Regions from separate parts of the Erythrobacter sp. S227 genome, predicted to be linked through region 2. Evidence: predicted binding sites of a transcription regulator. Region 2 holds the regulator's gene; the other holds the start of a gene.
What was found. The regulator LexA, encoded in region 2, represses DNA repair genes until DNA is damaged. The targets are predictions, from matches to a motif close to GTTCCNCNCTTGTTCT.

Region 1: AC0V6Q_RS10335 (ribonucleoside-diphosphate reductase subunit alpha) is a predicted target of LexA. The motif match lies at 4,228-4,243, and genes of this name have one in related genera.

The regions. Positions count from the first base shown of each region.
Region 1 covers NZ_CP200280.1:2,191,910-2,198,618, forward strand. Annotated here, with positions in the region: gene AC0V6Q_RS10310 (phosphatidate cytidylyltransferase) at 1-475, shown strand, start outside; gene AC0V6Q_RS10315 (hypothetical protein) at 488-1,039, shown strand; gene AC0V6Q_RS10320 (hypothetical protein) at 1,053-1,340, opposite strand; gene AC0V6Q_RS10325 (hypothetical protein) at 1,363-1,548, opposite strand; gene AC0V6Q_RS10330 (PilZ domain-containing protein) at 1,629-1,988, opposite strand; gene AC0V6Q_RS10335 (ribonucleoside-diphosphate reductase subunit alpha) at 2,145-4,166, opposite strand; gene AC0V6Q_RS10340 (hypothetical protein) at 4,679-4,951, shown strand; gene AC0V6Q_RS10345 (alpha/beta fold hydrolase) at 4,948-5,877, opposite strand; gene AC0V6Q_RS10350 (TraB/GumN family protein) at 5,956-6,709, opposite strand, start outside.
Region 2 covers NZ_CP200280.1:976,348-988,064, reverse strand. Annotated here, with positions in the region: gene AC0V6Q_RS04670 (citrate synthase) at 58-1,344, opposite strand; gene gltX (glutamate--tRNA ligase) at 1,405-2,835, opposite strand; gene AC0V6Q_RS04660 (ComEC/Rec2 family competence protein) at 2,901-5,180, shown strand; gene lexA (transcriptional repressor LexA) at 5,227-5,925, opposite strand; gene AC0V6Q_RS04650 (molybdopterin molybdotransferase MoeA) at 6,127-7,335, opposite strand; gene moaC (cyclic pyranopterin monophosphate synthase MoaC) at 7,341-7,817, opposite strand; gene trpC (indole-3-glycerol phosphate synthase TrpC) at 8,011-8,799, opposite strand; gene trpD (anthranilate phosphoribosyltransferase) at 8,808-9,800, opposite strand; gene AC0V6Q_RS04630 (anthranilate synthase component II) at 9,797-10,396, opposite strand; gene AC0V6Q_RS04625 (YcxB family protein) at 10,398-10,940, opposite strand; gene pip (prolyl aminopeptidase) at 10,940-11,717, opposite strand, start outside.

The sequences.
Region 1 (6,709 bases), 1.2 Mb from region 2:
CATGATGCTGGGCGTCTATTGCATCAGCCACGCGCCCGCGCTCCTCCTGCTCGACATTCCGGGATACAGCGACAACTTCCTGCTGCTTTTCTTCCTGATTACGGTCGTGCAGCTCTCGGACGTGCTACAATATGTGTTCGGGAAGCTTTTCGGCAAACACAAGGTCGCACCGCGGGTCAGCCCGGCCAAAACATGGGAGGGCCTTATCGGCGGAGGGTTATCCGCCGCCGCCATCGGCGCAGCGCTCTTCTGGATCACGCCGTTTGCCCCATGGGAGGCGGCGCTTCTTGCACTTACCATCGTGCTGGCCGGATTTGCCGGGGGCCTTGTGCTTTCAGCGGTCAAGCGGTCATTGGGCGCCAAGGATTGGGGTACTATGATAGAGGGTCACGGCGGCGCACTTGACCGGATGGATTCGGTGAGCTTTTCAGCGCCCGTCTTCTTCCATCTCGTCCACTATTTCTTTGTTCCCTAAAGGACCTCACTCTTGCTTTTGATCATCGCGCTTTGGGCTCTTGCCGAGGCTATTGTCTTCTTTGTCGTCGCCGATGTTGCGGTCATGGCGCTGGGCGTCAAAGCAGGAACGCGCAAGGCCATAACCGGCGCTGGCATCGCGGCCCTTTTCGCCGCCCTTGGCGGGTGTTTCGTCTATGCCGCAGCCAGCATCGCGCCAAGCGGTGTGCGCGATTTCCTGATCATGCTCCCCGCCATTGACGCAACGTTTGTCGATGAAGTCCTGATCGATTGGCAAACCAACGGGGCGCTTGGCATGTTTGTCGGCAGCTTCTCGGGCGTTCCCTACAAGATTTACGCCTATGCCGCGGGAATAGGGTCATCTTTGCAAAGCTCGGGGATGCTGGCGTGGTTCGCCTTTGCCTCGATCCTTGCCCGGCTGCCGCGCTTTGTTCTTGTCGCGGTCATCGCAGGGGAAATCGGCCCGCGCATGATCGCGCGTTTCGGCAAACGCCGGGTCTGGATCGCATTCGCAGCAGGATGGACGGGATTTTACGCGATCTATTGGAGCGCGATGGGGTTCTGAGCGCTAATCGCCCTCAATCGCGGCGCCCTTTGGAGCCAAAAAAGCTGCCCCCGCCCAGTACGGTCACGCCAAGGAAGAAGCCGAAGTCGTACCAGCCGCCCTTATTGGGGACCGCATAAACGGCGATATCGGGGTTGAACAGCGATCCGATAAAGCTCCACGGGAAGATAAACCCGTGCCAAAGGCCCCACAGGAAACCGGGCGTCTCCGGGTCCGTGCTGACCCCTGCATCAATCTGGCTTGCGCAGGCTGAAACAGCGAAAGCGAGCATCAGGGCGACAAGAATGCGGCGTGTTTTCATAGCGGATGCTCTGGATAGCGGCTTACATGCTGGCAGCTGCTACGACCGCCAGCCACATAAAGGGAAGCGCAATCCCACCAACCACCGTGTGAAGTCGGCCAGCGTTCGCAGCATGACCTTCGGGTCCGCGCGACAGGCGAACGCCATTGATAATAAAACCGAGCAGCAAGATTGTACCGCCGATCCCGATCCAGATTTCCGGTGCCATAGTCTGTTCCTTTGCCGTCTGGGGCAAGGATGACATATTTCGGGAAGAAGCGCGAGAGCGCGCTTAAGAGGAGCAGGCGCTCAACAGAAACGCTGCGGCGTCATCTTGCCTGGTTCCTCAAACGCGGCATTGGGCGTTGCATCGGCGCTGTCGGGAATATGCGTCGTCTGAAAGGATTGAAACTGCTGTTCGGACAGCGGTTTTGCAAAGGCGAGGCCAACTTCGCCGTCCTGCACCCATCGGACAATGGCGCGGTGCGGGCCTGTTTGCCCGACGTATATTTGCATGGGTGCGCCCGGCAGGATTTTTTGCGCGCCGTGCTCGAACCGGCAACCTCCACATGAAAGGTCGCGCAAGATAACATCCTGTGGCTCACCAAGGCCGGTCGAAAACCTGCCTGGCAAGGAGATCAATTTACGATTGGCCTGACGAGTACGCATGGCAGGTACAATAGGCTGACATTTTTAAAGTTAAGTAAACTTGCAATTCTGATGAAATTCGGGGGCGCAGATACAATTGAGCCCCGGAACAGTTCTGGACTGCCGGGGCTCTGTATTGTGATTATCCTTAGCGAAGGACTTCGCCGGCTCAGCCGGTTATTGACAGCTCAAGCATTCCTCATAGTCGGTTTGCTCTGCGCTAAGCTCGAACTTGGCCGCATCCGCCGTGTTGTCCGCCTCGACGCCGCCGGCAAAGCCTGCGCGCTGGACCGATTTCGACCGGAGATAATAGAGCGATTTGATGCCTTTCTCCCACGCCTGGAAGTGGAGCATCATGAGGTCCCATTTATCGACGTCAGCCGGGATAAAGAGGTTCAGCGACTGCGCCTGATCGATGTAAGGCGCACGGTCGGCTGCGAATTCGAGCAGCCAGCGCTGATCGATTTCGAAGCTGGTTTTGAAGCTCGCCTTTTCCTCTTCGGAAAGGAAATCGAGGTGCTGAACCGAGCCGCCTTTTTCAAGGATCGAGTTCCACACATTGGTCGAGTTCTTGCTCTTCTTGTCGAGCAGTTTTTCAAGATACGGGTTCTTGACGATGAAGGAGCCCGAAAGCGTCTTGTGGGTGTAGATGTTGGCCGGGATCGGCTCGATACAAGCTGACGTGCCGCCACAAATGATCGAAATCGACGCGGTCGGCGCGATTGCCATTTTGCAGGAGAACCGCTCCATCGCGCCCATGTCGGCCGCATCCGGGCAAGGTCCACGCTCTTGTGCAAGAAGCATTGAGGCTTCGGAGGCTTTGGCTTGAATATGCTTGAACATCTTGAGGTTCATGGCCTTCGCCATCGCGCTCTCGAAACCAAGGCCTTTTTGCTGCAGGAAGGAGTGGAAGCCCATGACGCCCAGACCAACCGAACGCTCACGCTCAGCCGAATAGCGTGCGCGTGCCATTTCATCGGGTGCGCGGTCGATATAATCCTGAAGGACATTGTCGAGCATGCGCATCACATCTTCGATGAACTGCTTGTCGCCGTTCCACTCGTCCCATTTCTCAAGGTTGAGCGATGAGAGGCAGCACACAGCGGTACGGTCATTGCCAAGGTGGTCAATGCCGGTTGGCAGAGTGATTTCCGAACACAGGTTCGAGGTCGAGACCTTCAGGCCAAGCTCGCGGTGGTGCTTTGGCATCATGCGGTTCACCGTGTCGCTGAACACGATGTAAGGCTCGCCTGTTGCGAGGCGCGTTTCGACCAGCTTCTGGAACAGCGAGCGGGCATCAACCGTACCGCGCACATCGCCGGTTTTGGGTGATTTGAGCTCAAACTCGGAGCCATCACGCACCGCTTCCATAAATTCATCGGTAAGAAGAACGCCGTGGTGAAGGTTGAGCGCCTTGCGGTTGAAGTCGCCTGAGGGTTTGCGGATTTCGAGGAATTCCTCGATCTCGGGGTGCGACACATCCAGATAACACGCAGCAGAACCACGGCGCAGCGACCCTTGCGAAATCGCGAGGGTTAGGCTGTCCATGACCCGCACAAACGGGATGATGCCGCTGGTCTTGCCGTTGAGGCCAACCGGCTCGCCAATGCCGCGCACATTGCCCCAATAGGTGCCAATGCCGCCGCCTTTGGAGGCCAGCCAAACATTCTCGTTCCAGGTGCCAACAATGCCATCGAGGCTGTCTGACACGGAGTTCAGATAGCAGGAGATCGGAAGACCGCGTGCTGTACCGCCGTTTGAAAGGACGGGGGTTGCCGGCATGAACCACAGTTTCGAGATGTAGTCATACAGGCGCTGTGCGTGCTCTGCGTCATCGGCATAAGCGTCCGCGACACGGGCAAACAGGTCCTGGTATTTCTCACCGGGCAGCAAATAGCGGTCGGTCAGCGTTTCCTTGCCGAACTCGGTCAGGTTTGCATCGCGGCTTTCATCGATCTGTACGTCGAAACGGCGATCATTCACCTTCTTGCTGTCAGGCGTCGTTTGCTCCTCGGCAGCCGCTTTTGCCGCTTCGGCAACCGCATTGCCGAGCGCCTCTGCGCTTTTCTCTGCGACCAGCGCATCGCTGCCTTTGTCCGCCTTTTCCATTGTCACTGCCTTTTGCGCCTTTTCTTCGGTCCCCGTGACGTCACCGGTATCGGTTTCGCTGAGCACGTCTTCGCCTGCTTTAAATTCCATTGTCGCCCCATTTTACGTCACTTCGAATCGGTTGGGCCTGTCCTTGGACAATAGCACCTTTGTTCCGATTCTGTTCCAAACATATTCATCGACAGCTTTTGCCCGTTTTTTCCGTGAGGATACGCACAAGGCAAAGCACCCAATTTCCTACCAGTCCGAACGTCAGAACCCCTGAATTGAGCGAATCTTCCCCTGTTTCGCCCTTCATCGCTAAGGAAGAGCCGAAAGAAGCACACAACAATTTGGGGGTCCCATGCGAACCGAACCCCTAGATGATGAATCATCCGTGGAATCGGGTCAACGGGCAATTAACCATGAATTCGCGCGAAAGCCGACCAAACATCTATGTTGCAGTGCAGCGACGCGTGCTCAAAGCTTGAGTCGTCAGTTGCGCAAGCCCCAAATTGAATCTGTGAAGAAAAATTTGGTGATTGAATCATGTGAATCAATCGTTGAATCTTTTGCACTCAATCGGGCAATATTGTTGCGGGATTTAAAGCGGGGCTCTGAAAATGGACGCAGCACTGACAAGGTTGATCGAATTTGCCGACCGGCACGAGCGTGCGATCGATATTTTGAGCGTGGTATGGTTCGTGATCTCCTGCGCGAGCTGGATCCCGTTCTTGCCGATTCCCGAAATACCCTATGTGACAGACCGCAATTTCTGGGTCTCTTCGGCCATCTGGAACACGCTGTGGTGGGGATTTGCCCACCCCGTGATCCACAACCACCGCAAGAAGATGGAAGCCGATGCCCCAAGGAGCCTGGAAACCGGGCCCGATTAAGCCGGCTGCGCAGCCTTTTCGCTGATCGCGTTGCCTCTGACGGAGCGCGCGTGGTCTGCCACGTGTCCTGCCAAAGGTTCGATCAATTCAATCGGCAAATCGTGGCCCCAGCCAGGGATCGTCACAAGCTTTGCGCCCGGAATATGCTTTGCCGTGTCCTGACCGCCCTCAAGCTTGACCAGCGGATCGCCTTCACCATGGAGCACAAGTGTGGGCGCGGACACGCTGGCGAGGCGTGATCGCCTGCAACCATCGTCAATGATCGCGGCCAGCTGACGCGGGAGGCCGGGAGGATAGACGCTGCGCCTCACCGATTTAAGCGTCCGCTCGCGCACACGTTCGGGGTCCGAAGGATAGCCGGGCGATCCGATGCTGCGCGCAATGTTAAGGCCATGCGCCACAAGGTCCTCTTCATCCAGAGACTTGAGCGGGGCGACCAGCGCTTCCATCGCGGATTTGTCCGCCATCGGAAGCGATCCATTACCCGTGGTCGACATGATCGAGGTCAGCGAGTGCAAACGCCCGGGATGATGAATGCCCACAAGCTGCGCGATCATCCCGCCCATGCTGGCCCCTACAACATGCGCTTTTTCAATTTCCATCGCGGTCAAAAGTCCCACCGCATCATCGGCCATGTCCCGAAGTGTGTAAGGCACTTTGGCGGGCCAGCCGATCTTCTTACGGATCACTTGCCACGCAGGGCTCGGTGCCTTTGCCCCTTCAAACTTCTGCGAAAGGCCGATGTCGCGGTTGTCATAGCGAATGACACGAAAGCCGTGCCCCACAAGCGCCTCGACCAGCTCATCGGGCCACAAGGTCATCTGCGCGCCCAGACCCATGACCAGCAGGATCGCCTCGTGCGAGGGATCGCCATGGTCTTCGAAAAAGAGTTCGATACCGGTGTTGGGCGTGGTGATTGTGGGCATGGGCGAGCGAGTTCCTTAGGTTGTTTTCGAGGACCTACATTGCAGACCGGGTGCAGACAAGCGCTGCACGGGCAAGGTCTAGCCTTGAGGCGACACCACATCGGCTTTGGGGCGCCAGTCGGGGCCCCCGATAAGGAAGTCTTGTGCCTCAAGTTGATCGAGCACGCCGTCCTGCTCTGCCAGAACGCGCAAAGGGACCACGGCCAATGTAACGCCGGTCTGCTCGGAGGCGTCGGAGATCATGCTCACCCATTGGCTGCGGATTTCATCGCCAAGCTCGTCATCGGCCCATGGCCAACAGCGGCCAAGCGCGATTTCCAGCGGGTTTTCCATCACGGCCGGGATATCAAAGCTGCGCCAGTCATCGCCGCGCTTTTCGATAATGGCCTGCCCTGCCTCGGTCGCGCCCATTGCCGCTTCGAGACAAGGGATGTGACTGGCCGGAGGTGCGTCAGCGAGATTGTCGAGCAGGTCTTCGCCCCGGAACCGCTGCGGCCGGGTGATCGGCACGTCGGCCCTGTTCGCAGCCTTCTTCACGATGTCGGTCGCATCCTTGACCGTGTCGTCATCAAAATCGAGCCTGCGCGCGAGCAGGTCAAAGCTCGTCATCAGGAAAGAGCGGCGGTCATAATCGATGTCATATTCGGCCTCGAGCGCGGCGAGCCGGGCGCGCTGCCCGGTGCTGAGATATTCGGCTGCGACGGTTTTATCGGGCAGTTTGGTGAACTTGCCCCCGCTGAAAATCAGCCGGAAGGCATCGCCGGGAGAGAATTTGGGGGCCGCGCGAAGGATCACGCGATCTGCTTCTTTGGTGGCTTCCTCCAACCGGTCG
Region 2 (11,717 bases):
AAGGCGCGGCCTGCATATCTGCAAACCGCGCCCGTTTTATCTTAGGATTGGCGTCGCTTAGCGCTGGCCTACCGGCACATAGTCGCGCTGCGTTGGGCCCGTGTAGAGCTGACGTGGACGGCCGATCACCTGCGCTGGATCAGAGATCATCTCGTTCCACTGAGCAACCCAGCCAACGGTGCGTGCAAGCGCGAAGAGCGCGGTGAACATCGTTGTCGGGAAGCCGATCGAACTCAAAATGATGCCCGAGTAGAAATCGACGTTCGGGAACAGCTTCTTCTCTTTGAAATAATCGTCATTGAGAGCGATTTCTTCAAGCTTCAGCGCGGTTTCAAACACAGGATCGGTGGTCTTGAGGGCTTCAAACACCTCGCGAAGTGTCTTCTGCATGACGGTCGCACGCGGATCGTAGTTTTTGTAAACACGGTGACCAAAGCCCATCAGGCGGAACGGATCGTTCTTGTCCTTCGCACGCTCGATGTAGTGCGGGATGCGGTCTGGCGTACCGATCTCTTGCAGCATGTTGAGCGCCGCTTCGTTCGCGCCGCCGTGTGCCGGGCCCCAAAGACAGGCAATACCCGCAGCGATACAGGCAAACGGGTTCGCGCCCGATGACCCTGCAAGGCGCACGGTAGAGGTCGATGCGTTCTGTTCATGATCGGCGTGGAGGATGAATATCCGGTCCATTGCTTTTTCGATTGCCGGGTGAACTTCGTATTCTTCCGCCGGAACACCAAAGGTCATCCGCAGGAAGTTGCCGGTGTAAGACAGCGAGTTATCGGGATAAAGGAACGGCTGCCCAACCGAATATTTATATGCCATCGCCGCGATTGTCGGCATCTTTGCGATCAGGCGGTGCGAGGAAATCTTGCGGTGTTCAGGGTCCGAAATATCGGTGCTGTCATGGTAGAATGCTGACAAAGCGCCAACAACGCCGCACATGATAGCCATCGGGTGAGCGTCCCGGCGAAAGCCCTGAAGAAACGTCCTCAATTGCTCATGGAGCATAGTGTGACGGGTGATGGTGTCTTCAAACTCGGTGAGTTCACCAGCATTCGGCAGTTCGCCATTCAGCAGGAGATAGCTGACTTCCATAAAGCTGGAGTGTTCAGCCAATTGGCCAATCGGGTAACCGCGGTGGAGCAGAATGCCTTCCTGACCGTCGATATAGGTCAGCGCGCTTTCACAGCTTGCAGTTGACTTATAGCCAGGGTCGAAGGTGAACGCTCCGGTTGCGCCATAGAGCTTGCGAATGTCGATTACGTCGGGTCCGGTGCTGCCTTCGAGCACGGGAAATTCGTGTGTCTTACCGCCAAGTTCGAGCTTCGCTTGCTTGTCAGCCACCATGTGTCTCCTAATCAATCTTTCCTAGATCCTTGTTAGCCCTGCTTCTTACTCAACTTCCTAGGAAGCCTGCGCGTCGATGCGAGCCAAGGATTCATCCCGTCCCAAGAGGACCAGTACGTCAAAAATTCCGGGCGAGGTTGTCGTCCCGGTGAGGGCAGCGCGCATTGGCTGCGCCAGCTTGCCGAAGCCCAGATCCAGTTCCTCTGCAAGCGCTTTCGTAGTGGCTTCGAGAGCCTCCATTGTCCAGTCATTTTCGGCTGATAATGCGTTGGAAATGGAACTAAGCCGCGCGCGGCCGTCATCGTCCAGCAATTTGGCGGCCTTTTCGGTCATTTCGAGCGGCCGTTTTGCAAAGAGAAAGCCCGCGCCTTCAGCCAGTTCGTCGAGGTTCTTCGCACGGGTTTTCAAGACCGGCATCGCCTTGGTCAATAGCTCGATATCCACATCGCCATCAATGCGCTGCGCAACAAGCGGTGCAAGCTTTGCATCGTCTGCTTCGCGGATATAATGGCCGTTAAGGTTTTCCAGCTTTTTCAGGTCGAAGCGCGATGGGCTTTTGCCAACGCCAGACAGATCGAACAGCTCGATCGCTTCCTCGCGAGTGATTTCCTCGCGGTCGCCATGGCCCCAGCCAAGGCGCAGTAGATAATTAAAAAGGGCCTCAGGAAGGATGCCGAATTCGTCGCGGTATGTTTCCGCGCCCAATGCACCGTGACGCTTTGAAAGCTTGGCCCCGTCTGCACCGTGGATGAGCGGAACATGCGCATACACCGGATCAGGCCAACCACCCTCGATGGCGTCCATCGCGCGGTAAATCGGCAATTGGCGAAAGGCGTTGTTCAAATGATCATCGCCGCGGATCACATGGGTCACGCCCATGTCATGGTCATCAACCACAACCGCGAGCATATATGTCGGCGTGCCGTCTGCGCGAAGGATAATGTAATCGTCGAGCTCTTCGTTCTTGACCGAAACGCTGCCCTGAACGCGATCTTCGATGGTTGCCTCGCCGTCTTGAGGCGTCTTCAATCGCACCGTGTAAGATGCACCTTCGGGCGCCTCCAACGGATCACGGTCACGCCAGCGCCCGTCATAACGCATTGGTTGTTTATGGGCACGCTGCTCGGCGCGCATTGCCTCTAGCTCTTCAGGTGTCGCAAAGCATTTGTATGCATGGCCCGCCTCGAGCAGTTGGTGCGCAACCTCGGCATGACGTTCTGCGCGTTTGGACTGGAAAACCGGCTCGTCGTCATAGTCCAGGCCCAGCCAAGCGAGCCCGTCCAGAATGGCATCAATAGCTTCCTGGCTTGAGCGTTTCTTGTCGGTGTCCTCGATCCGGAGAAGCGCTTTACCCCCGTTGTGCCGGGCAAAAAGCCAATTGAACAACGCCGTTCGCGCGCCGCCGATATGCAGGAACCCCGTGGGCGAAGGGGCAAACCTGGTTACCACAGGCGCATTGTCCAAAGAATTTGACGCAGGGGCCGTCATAGAATTAAGCTTCCTATCCGTTTGGTGCAAAAGGAACGGTGCCTACCCCGGGGGGAAGCGAGCCGATGGCCGATGCGCCGATTATTCCGATGGGAGACAAACCCGCAGGCGATAGCGCCACTGCGGGAACGATCCCAGCCACGCCTCGAAAGGCTTTCGCTGGCCTGTGGCAAAGGGATGCTGGATTGTCCAGCATTTGGCGCGCCTTTGGCGGTGTGATTGCCGAGCGGGCAGAGCGTTTTCTTGCAGAAGCCGGCTTTGACCGGGCACCGTGGCTGGCGGTGGTTTTCGCCAGCGGCATACTCTTCTGGTTCTATCTGAAATCCCCGTGGCAATGGGCGAGCGCGATTGGCCTTGCGATCCTTCTTGCCCTGTTTGCCTTTGCCGCATGGCGCGACAATACGGGCCGCGATCATTTGCGCGGTGCGATCATAGCGTGCGCTCTGCTCTTCGCGGCCGGGATAAGCGTGATTTGGATGCGTTCGGAATTTGTCGGCGCAAGGGCAATCGAGCGCCCGAAAGTTGAACGCGTGCAGGGGTACATCCTTTCGCGCGATGATCAGCCCGCACAAGATCGCATCCGCCTCACAATGGCTGTACGCGATGCTGAAAGCGGCGAAAGCCGAAAAATCCGAGTCAATATCCCTTCCGCCACCATGGTTCAGACCGGCGCTGGCACCGGACTTACGAGCGATGATAGCGGGTTGGTCGAGGGGGCAGTTGTGCGAATGCGGGTGCGATTGATGCCGCCTGCAAGCCCGATGCTGCCCGGCGCATATGACTTTGCAAGAGCCGCTTGGTTCAAGGGGTTGGCTGCGTCGGGAAGCGTTATTGGCGACATCGCAATTGTGACACCTGCCGAAGCTTCGGGAATGATCCCGCGCGCGCAAAGGGCTTTATCAGCGCACGTGCGAACGCGGGTCGATGGCTCTGCCGGGCACATCGCCGCAGCATTTGCCAGCGGAGACCGGGGCGCCATCGGTGAGGAAGACCGCGAGGCGATGCGCGATGCAGGGCTCACCCATCTGCTTGCGATTAGCGGTTTGCATGTCAGCGCCGTGATTGGTGCAGCCTATCTTGTCACGCTCAAGCTGCTTGCCCTTTTTCCAGCGCTTGCGATTCGCGTGCGTTTGCCGGTGATTGCTGCGGGCGTCGGAGCACTGGCGGGCATTGCCTACACGCTTTTGACAGGGGCGCAGGTCCCGACCGTTCGTGCGTGCGCTGCTGCTATGCTGGTTCTTGTTGCGCTTGCCAGCGGACGAGACGCTTTGTCGCTGCGCATGGTGGCAGTGGCAGCGATATTCGTGCTTCTTCTCTGGCCCGAAAGCGTGATCGGGCCCAGCTTCCAGATGAGCTTTTCAGCGGTCCTTGCCATTGTCGCCCTGCATTCGAGCGCGCCTGTTCGCGCGTTTCTTGCAGCCCGTGAGGAGAGCAGCTTTGCCCGGTTGGGGCGCGGGACTGCGATGCTGTTCCTGACGGGGCTCGTGATCGAGATTGCTCTTATGCCGATCGTCCTGTTCCACTTTCACCGCGCCGGGGTCTACGGCGCTTTTGCGAATGTGCTGGCGATCCCGTTGGTTACGTTCGTGTCGATGCCGCTAATCGCCTTGGGCCTTGTGTTCGACATTATAGGTCTTGGCGCACCGTTTTGGTGGTTGACCGAGAAGTCGCTCGATCTTCTTCTGGCAATTGCCCATTTCACCTCGGCCCAGCCTGGCGCTGTAAAACTGATGCCCCAGATGAGCGGCCTCACCATAGCGCTTTTCACCGCAGGCGGGCTTTGGCTCGCGCTGTGGACGGGCAAAGCACGATTGCTTGGTTTTGTGCCCGCATTGATTGCCGCGATCATATTGCTGCTTACCCCCATTCCCGATGTTCTGATAGGAAGGGACGGGAGGCATGTCGGGCTTACGGTGACCGCGCCTGATGGAAGCCGAAGCCTTTTGTCCTTGCGCGATAGCCGGTCTTCATATTCGCGCGACAACCTGCTTGAGCTTGCCAGCGTGACATCAGAACCGATCCCGTTGGCGCAGTGGGATGGTGCGCGATGCTCGCCTGAATTTTGCACCATTGTCCTTGAGCGGGGAGGGCGCGATTGGTCGCTGCTCCTTGCCCGCAATCGGGAGCTAATCGAAGAACGCGCTCTTGCTGCTGCTTGCGAGCGTGCGGACATTGTGGTCGCTGACCGTTATCTGCCCCGGTCATGCAGCCCGCGATGGCTTAAAGCGGACCGAGGGTTCCTCGAGCAATCAGGCGGCCTTGCGATCGACCTTGAAGGCCAAACCATCACCAGCGTTGGCGAGAGCCAAGGCGAGCATGGTTGGTGGCTCGGTTCCCGGGATTGACGGGCGGGCCCAAACGCAAACGCGGGTCCCGCCCAAATCATGCCCGTCAGTGGTAGCGTCGCAGAAGCCCTGCAAGCTTGCCCTGAACCTCAACCTCGCCCGGACCATAGACCTGCGGGTCATAGCTCGCATTGGCAGGATCAAGGCGCACAAGGCTGCCGTCTTTGTGAAGGTATTTGAGCGTTGCTTCCTCGCCGTTCACAAGAGCCACCACGATCTCGCCATCGCGGGCCGTATTGGTCCGGCGCACAAGCGCAAAATCACCATCAAAGATGCCAGCCTCGATCATGGAATCGCCAGACACCTCAAGCGCATAATGCTCTCCCGGGCCAAGCAAGGCTGCAGGAACAGGAAGCGAGCTTTGCCCCTCTAGCGCCTCAATCGGAGCGCCAGCAGCGATCCGGCCGTGCAGAGGGATCTCTATCACGTCATTGGCAGGCTCTGGCGCTGCTTTGGGAGCAGACGCAGCAGCCGCAACCACCCGGTCATTCGCCGCAACAGCAGGAGCGCTGCGCGGGATGGGGGTGGAATCCTCGGGGTTCTTGATCACTTCCAGCGCGCGTGCCCTGTTGGGCAGACGCCGGATAAAGCCGCGTTCTTCAAGGGCAGAGATCAGGCGGTGAACGCCCGACTTGCTCTTTAAATCGAGCGCTTCTTTCATTTCTTCAAAACTGGGTGAAATGCCGGTTTCTTCCAGACGCTGCTGAATGAAACGGATCAGTTCGTGTTGCTTTGCCGTTAGCATGGGCAAACTCCATCAGCCGCACTCTACGTGCACCGGAACGATAGGGTCCCGAGGCACAGTGCCAAAGTTGCGCACCCCATAGAGGCACCGATCCGGAAAACGGAACAGGTGCGATACAGAACGCTAACCGTCCGACCATTATGGTGAACGAATGCGGAACGAATAGGCAACTTGATTCGCCAAGTCAAGCGTGTGCCTTGGTTAAACTCCCGCAAAACCGCCATTGTGGAGGAGATATACTTCCACATGCTCGCCTGACTGGACTGGGGGTGAATGGGCTGGCCGGCTGATAAGGCAATTGGCCATGGCCAAGGCTCCCAATGCGCTTGAATCCTGAGAGGACGCAAGACGTGCTATCCCGTCGTTCAGTATGCCACGCATGAACTCGTGGCGCGGACCAGTCGCAGGCAGCTCCTCACCCGCAACTAGTTGTATGGTCCCCGGGAGCGGATCAGGGGCTCCCAAAGAGGCGCGCACCAGGGGAAGGGCGAAGAGGAAGGCGGTTACGAAGCTCGACACAGGGTTTCCCGGAAGCCCGAGGATGACTTGCTGGCCCCATTTGGTCTGGCGTGTGGCCACCATTAACGGCTTGCCCGGCTTGATCGCGACCTTCCAGAACTCGATTTCCGCGCCCCACTCTCGCAAGGCCTCTTGCACAAGATCATGGTCGCCAACCGATGCCCCGCCCGAGGTGATGACGATGTCATGCTCATCGGCCTGTTCCAGAGCTACCGCAAGCGCGGCGCGGTCGTCGGCGACGGGGCCGATTGGCTTTAGCGTTCCGACATAGGGGCTGAGCATTGCGGTAAGCATTATGCCATTGCTTGCCGGGATTTGATGGAGTGCACAGGGCCTTCCGGCAGGCACCAGTTCATCCCCGCTATCGAGCACTGCCACATGAGGCGCGCCCCCCACACGCAAAGAGTCCAAGCCCGCAGAGGCTGCCACGGCAATTGTCGCTGGAGTGACAGGAGCGCCTTTTTCGAGCACTACCTCTCCAGTTCCAAAGTCAAATCCTGAACGGCGGATGTGTTCGCTTGGCGCAGGCGTCGCTGTCGCAAATACCACCGCGCCGTCGACCCTGGCATTCTCTTGGATCAGCACCGCGTTCGCGCCTTCGGGCATATGCGCGCCGGTCGAGATGCGGGTGCACTGGCCGGGAACAAGCGTGCCATGAAATGGGGTTCCCGCCTTGCTTTCGCCCACTCTTTCCCAAGGGCCATCGCCAGAGACCGCGTAGCCATCCATTGCAGACAGATCGGCTGCAGGCTGTGTGCGCCGTGCTTTGTGGTTGCGCGCGAGCCATCGTTGGCAGGTGACGTTGGCAGCGATTTCCAAGCCGACGTTAAAGGCCTGTGTTGTCGGCGCTAGCGCGAGTAGCCGTTTCTGCGCTTCTTCGAGGGAGAGCATGGCACTCACAGCGCGTCCGCTTTCCAGGTGCCAGACTTGCCGCCGCGTTTTTCGATCAGGCGAACCTCGCCAATGACCATTCCTTTGTCGATTGCCTTGGCCATATCGTAAATGGTGAGGAGCGCTGTCGATACAGCCACCATCGCCTCCATCTCAACGCCGGTTTTGCCGGTCAGAGAGGCGCTGGCGTTGACGCGGATACCCGCTTCTTCAAAGGTGAAATCCACCGTGACCGCCTCAAGGCCCAGCGGATGGCACAGGGGGATAAGGTCGCCCGTTCGCTTGGCTGCCATAATTGCGGCCACGCGCGCTGTCCCTAACACGTCGCCTTTGGGGGCATCCCCTTGGCGGATCGCTTCAAGTGCGTCCCTGGACATGGTGATAAGCCCGCTTGCGATCGCCACGCGGTGCGTTTCGGCTTTGCCGCCCACATCGACCATATGCGCCGCGCCGTCCTCGGCAATATGCGTTAAGCGGCTCATTTTACTTCCTTTTCGGCACTTTTTGACACACTTGACACACTGTTCAAGAGCAAAAAACCAATTGATCAGTGATGCGCGTTTCAATCGCTTGGATCGATGAAAGAGGCGGCTGAATGGTCATTGCGCTCACCTGATGACATTTTTCGCAGTTGTAGGACAGTGCAGCATGGGGGAACCGGGCCTTGCCGATAGGCTATCCGTTCAAAAGCTCGGACGTTGCCGCCGCCACATCATCGGCGCTCATCAGGCTTTCGCCCACCAGAAACCCGCGCACGCCGCTTTTCGACAGGCGGACACAATCGGCATGGGTGGCGATCCCGCTTTCTCCGATCAGCATAGTGCCTTGCGGCACCATTGGCGCGAGGCGTTCTGTTGTCGCAAGCGAAGTGGTGAAGGTTTTAAGGTCGCGGTTGTTCACACCGATCAGGCGGCTGTTGAGGTGGGTGAGGGCGCGCTCCATCTCTGCCTCATCGTGCACCTCGACCAGCACATCCATGTCGTGGTCGCTCGCGGCCGCTTCGATTTCCGCCATCACGGTATCGTCGAGCGCTGCGACAATGATGAGGATTGCGTCTGCCCCGATGCTGCGCGCTTCAAGGCACTGCCATGGATCGACCATGAAATCCTTGCGAAGTGAGGGAAGCGTGCAGGCGTTGCGCGCTTCGACGAGGTAATCTTCATGGCCCTGGAAATAGGGCGCGTCGGTGAGGACGCTGAGACAAGCCGCGCCGCCTTTTTCGTAATCGCGTGCATGATCGGCGGGGTGAAAATCGGGGCGGATGAGGCCTTTTGAGGGGCTTGCCTTTTTGACTTCCGCGATCAGGGCAAAACCGGTTTCGGCCTTTGTGCGCAGCGCTGCTTCAAACCCGCGCGGGGCCGTTTGCTGTGCAGCCAGCGCCTCAAGGTCAGTGGGGGAGTTCGCAGCTTTACGAGCGGCAACTTCGCCGAGCTTTGTCTGGCAGATTTCTTCAAGTTTGTTCATCGGGGGCGCTATACCGTCAATTCGATCCATTTGGCGAGCAGGGCTTTCGCCGCGCCGCTATCGAGCGCTTCGGCAGCTTTGGCGGCGGCTTCTTTCCAATCATCGGTAACGCCTGCGACAATCAGGGTGCCTGCCGCGTTCAACAGGACAGCGTCGCGATATGCGCCTTTTTCACCGCCAAGCAGGCGGGTGAGCGCGGCTGCGTTGTAGGTGGCGTCATCGCCGCGAATGGCTTCGAGCGGAGCATTGGGAAGGCCAAGATCGCCAGCATCCACGCGCCGCATGGTGACTTGCCCGCCAGCCACATCGGCAAGGGTATTGCCGCCTGCAAGGCTGAGTTCGTCCAGCCCCTCATCACCGGAAACGATGAAAGCGGGGTCTGTATCAAGGCTCGCCTTCGCCTCGGCATAGGCTGGCACGAGTTCGGGGCGGGCAAGACCGATCAACTGGCGGCGAACCCCTGCGGGATTGGTGAGGGGGCCAAGGAGGTTAAAGATCGTGCGCTTGCCGATTTTCTCGCGGATCGGCGCAATGGGGCCAAGGGCAGGGTGGTGGACGCGCGCGAAGAGGAAGCAGATGCCAACCTCGTCGAGCGTCTTTTGCGCGCAGCGAACGGCTGCAACCATATCAAGGCCGAGCGCTTCCAACGTGTCTGCTGCGCCAGATTTCGACGAAGCTGCGCGGTTGCCATGTTTGGCGACAGGAACTCCGCAAGCGGCGACCACGAGGCTGACGGCGGTGGAGACGTTGAGCGTGTGCTGTCCATCGCCGCCCGTGCCGCAGCAATCGACCGCATTGTCTGGCGCTTCGATGCCATTGACGCGCGCGCGCATGGCACTGGCCGCTGCCGCGATTTCGGTTGCGGTTTCGCCGCGTTCGGACAGGGCGATGAGGAAAGCCTCGATTTCCTCTGCGCTGGCTTTCAGGTCGAGGACATTGGCGAAGACTTCATCCGCCTCGGCGCGGGTGAGGTGAGGCGCATCAAGGGGTAGGACGCTCACGGTAGTTCCTCTGGTTCAAGCCCGCAAATCTGCATAAAATTGGCAAGCAATGCGTGTCCGTGCTCGGTCGCGATGCTTTCGGGGTGGAATTGCACAGAATGGATGGGAAGCTCTGCGTGACGAAAGCCCATAACGCTGGGGTGATCTTCGCCCGGCGTATCGGCATGGGCATTTGCGATCAGGCTTGTCGGCACATCGACCACCTCAAGGCTGTGATAGCGCGTGGCGGTGAAGGGGCTGGGGAGACCTTCGAAAAGCCCGCTGCCATCGTGTGTCACAGGCGAGGTTTTGCCATGCATCAATCCGCCGCGTGTGACCGTTCCGCCGAAGTGTTGCCCGATGGATTGGTGGCCAAGGCACACCCCCATCAAAGGCTTGCCCGCATCTGCACAAGCCGCGACCAGATCAAGGCTGACCCCGGCCTCATTGGGGGTGCAGGGTCCGGGCGAAATGAGAAAACCGCTGGCATTGGTGGCAAGCGCCTCAGCCGCGCTCAAAGCGTCATTGCGCTCCACCCGCACATCCGCACCCAGTTCCATCAGATAATGGACAAGGTTGAAGGTGAAGCTGTCGTAATTATCGATTACTAGGATCATATTACCGGCCTCTAAACGGTTTTCCTACACAGGCCAGTAGACATTGGCGCAGTTGATCAATTTCGGGGGTATCAAGTTGGTTCTTGACGATGAAGTAGTAAGACTTTGGCGCACGATAAAGAAGCAGAATGCTATCGGTTTCGTGCCAACCGTAAAGATCGCTTAAGGCTAGCGTCTCTGAGGAAGTGCCAGTTTCGACGCGCAGTTCTTCATTGTTGAAGTGATACGTCGAAGATTCGCTTAAAGCCCCCACTTGCTCTCGATAAGCGACGATTTGCCTCTTCATTCCGAGCGTTAAAAGTCTTTTTGGAGGCCAAACAATCAGCCAAGAAAGCGCGCCGCAAACTGGAATCCAGGTCAGCCCCCACTGGATCGAAGGAGACTTGTCTTCAGAAATCCCGATCGACAAAAGGATCAAAAAAACAAATATGACGATGTAAGTTGCGCGTGGCTTTGACTTCGAATGAGCCGCCCTTGAGTAGGCTGCGTGCGCTTCGACGGCTTGGTCTAAATCAAACTTTTGAGTAAAGCTGAGATTGGACATCAAGACGCCGCAAACTTGTCCGTCGCGCGCACCAGTCCGTCGATGATGCCCGGTTCGCCAGCAGAATGCCCTGCGTCATGAACCATCCACAATTCAGCCGTCGGATGCGCCTTTTTCACCGCCCATGCAGCGCCCGGTGGCGTGCAGATATCGTGGCGGCCCTGAACGATGATCATCGGGATGTGGGCGATTTTGTCCATGTCGCGAAGCAGCTTGTTTTCCTCAAGGTAGAAATCATTGAGGAAGAACCGCGCACAGATGCGAGCAAATGGTACTGCTTTGGCCGGGTCTTCAAAGTCGGCAAGCAAATCGTCATTCGGCAGAAGAGTCGCAACCGTGCCTTCCCACAAGGACCACTGCGTTGCAGCCGCCAGCCGCGTTGCTTCGTCCTCGCTCGTGAGGCGCTCGTAATAGGCTTTTACCAGATCGCCGCGTCCGGCATCCGGGATATGGCCCGAAAACGCATCCCATTGCTCGGCCATGATCTCGCTTGCGCCATATTTGTAGAGCCACGTCTTCTCATTCTGCCGCGCGAGGAACACGCCGCGAAGGATGATTTCAGACGCGCGGTCGGGATGGGCCTGCGAATAGGCGAGCGCGAGCGTTGCTCCCCAGCTTCCGCCAAAGACCTGCCATTGATCATGCCCGCACATTTCGCGCAGCCGCTCAATATCGGCAACGATCCGCCATGTGTCGTTGTTTTCAATTTCGGCAAAGGGGAGCGATTGCCCGCAGCCGCGTTGATCGAACAGGAGAACGTCGTATTTCTCGGGGTCC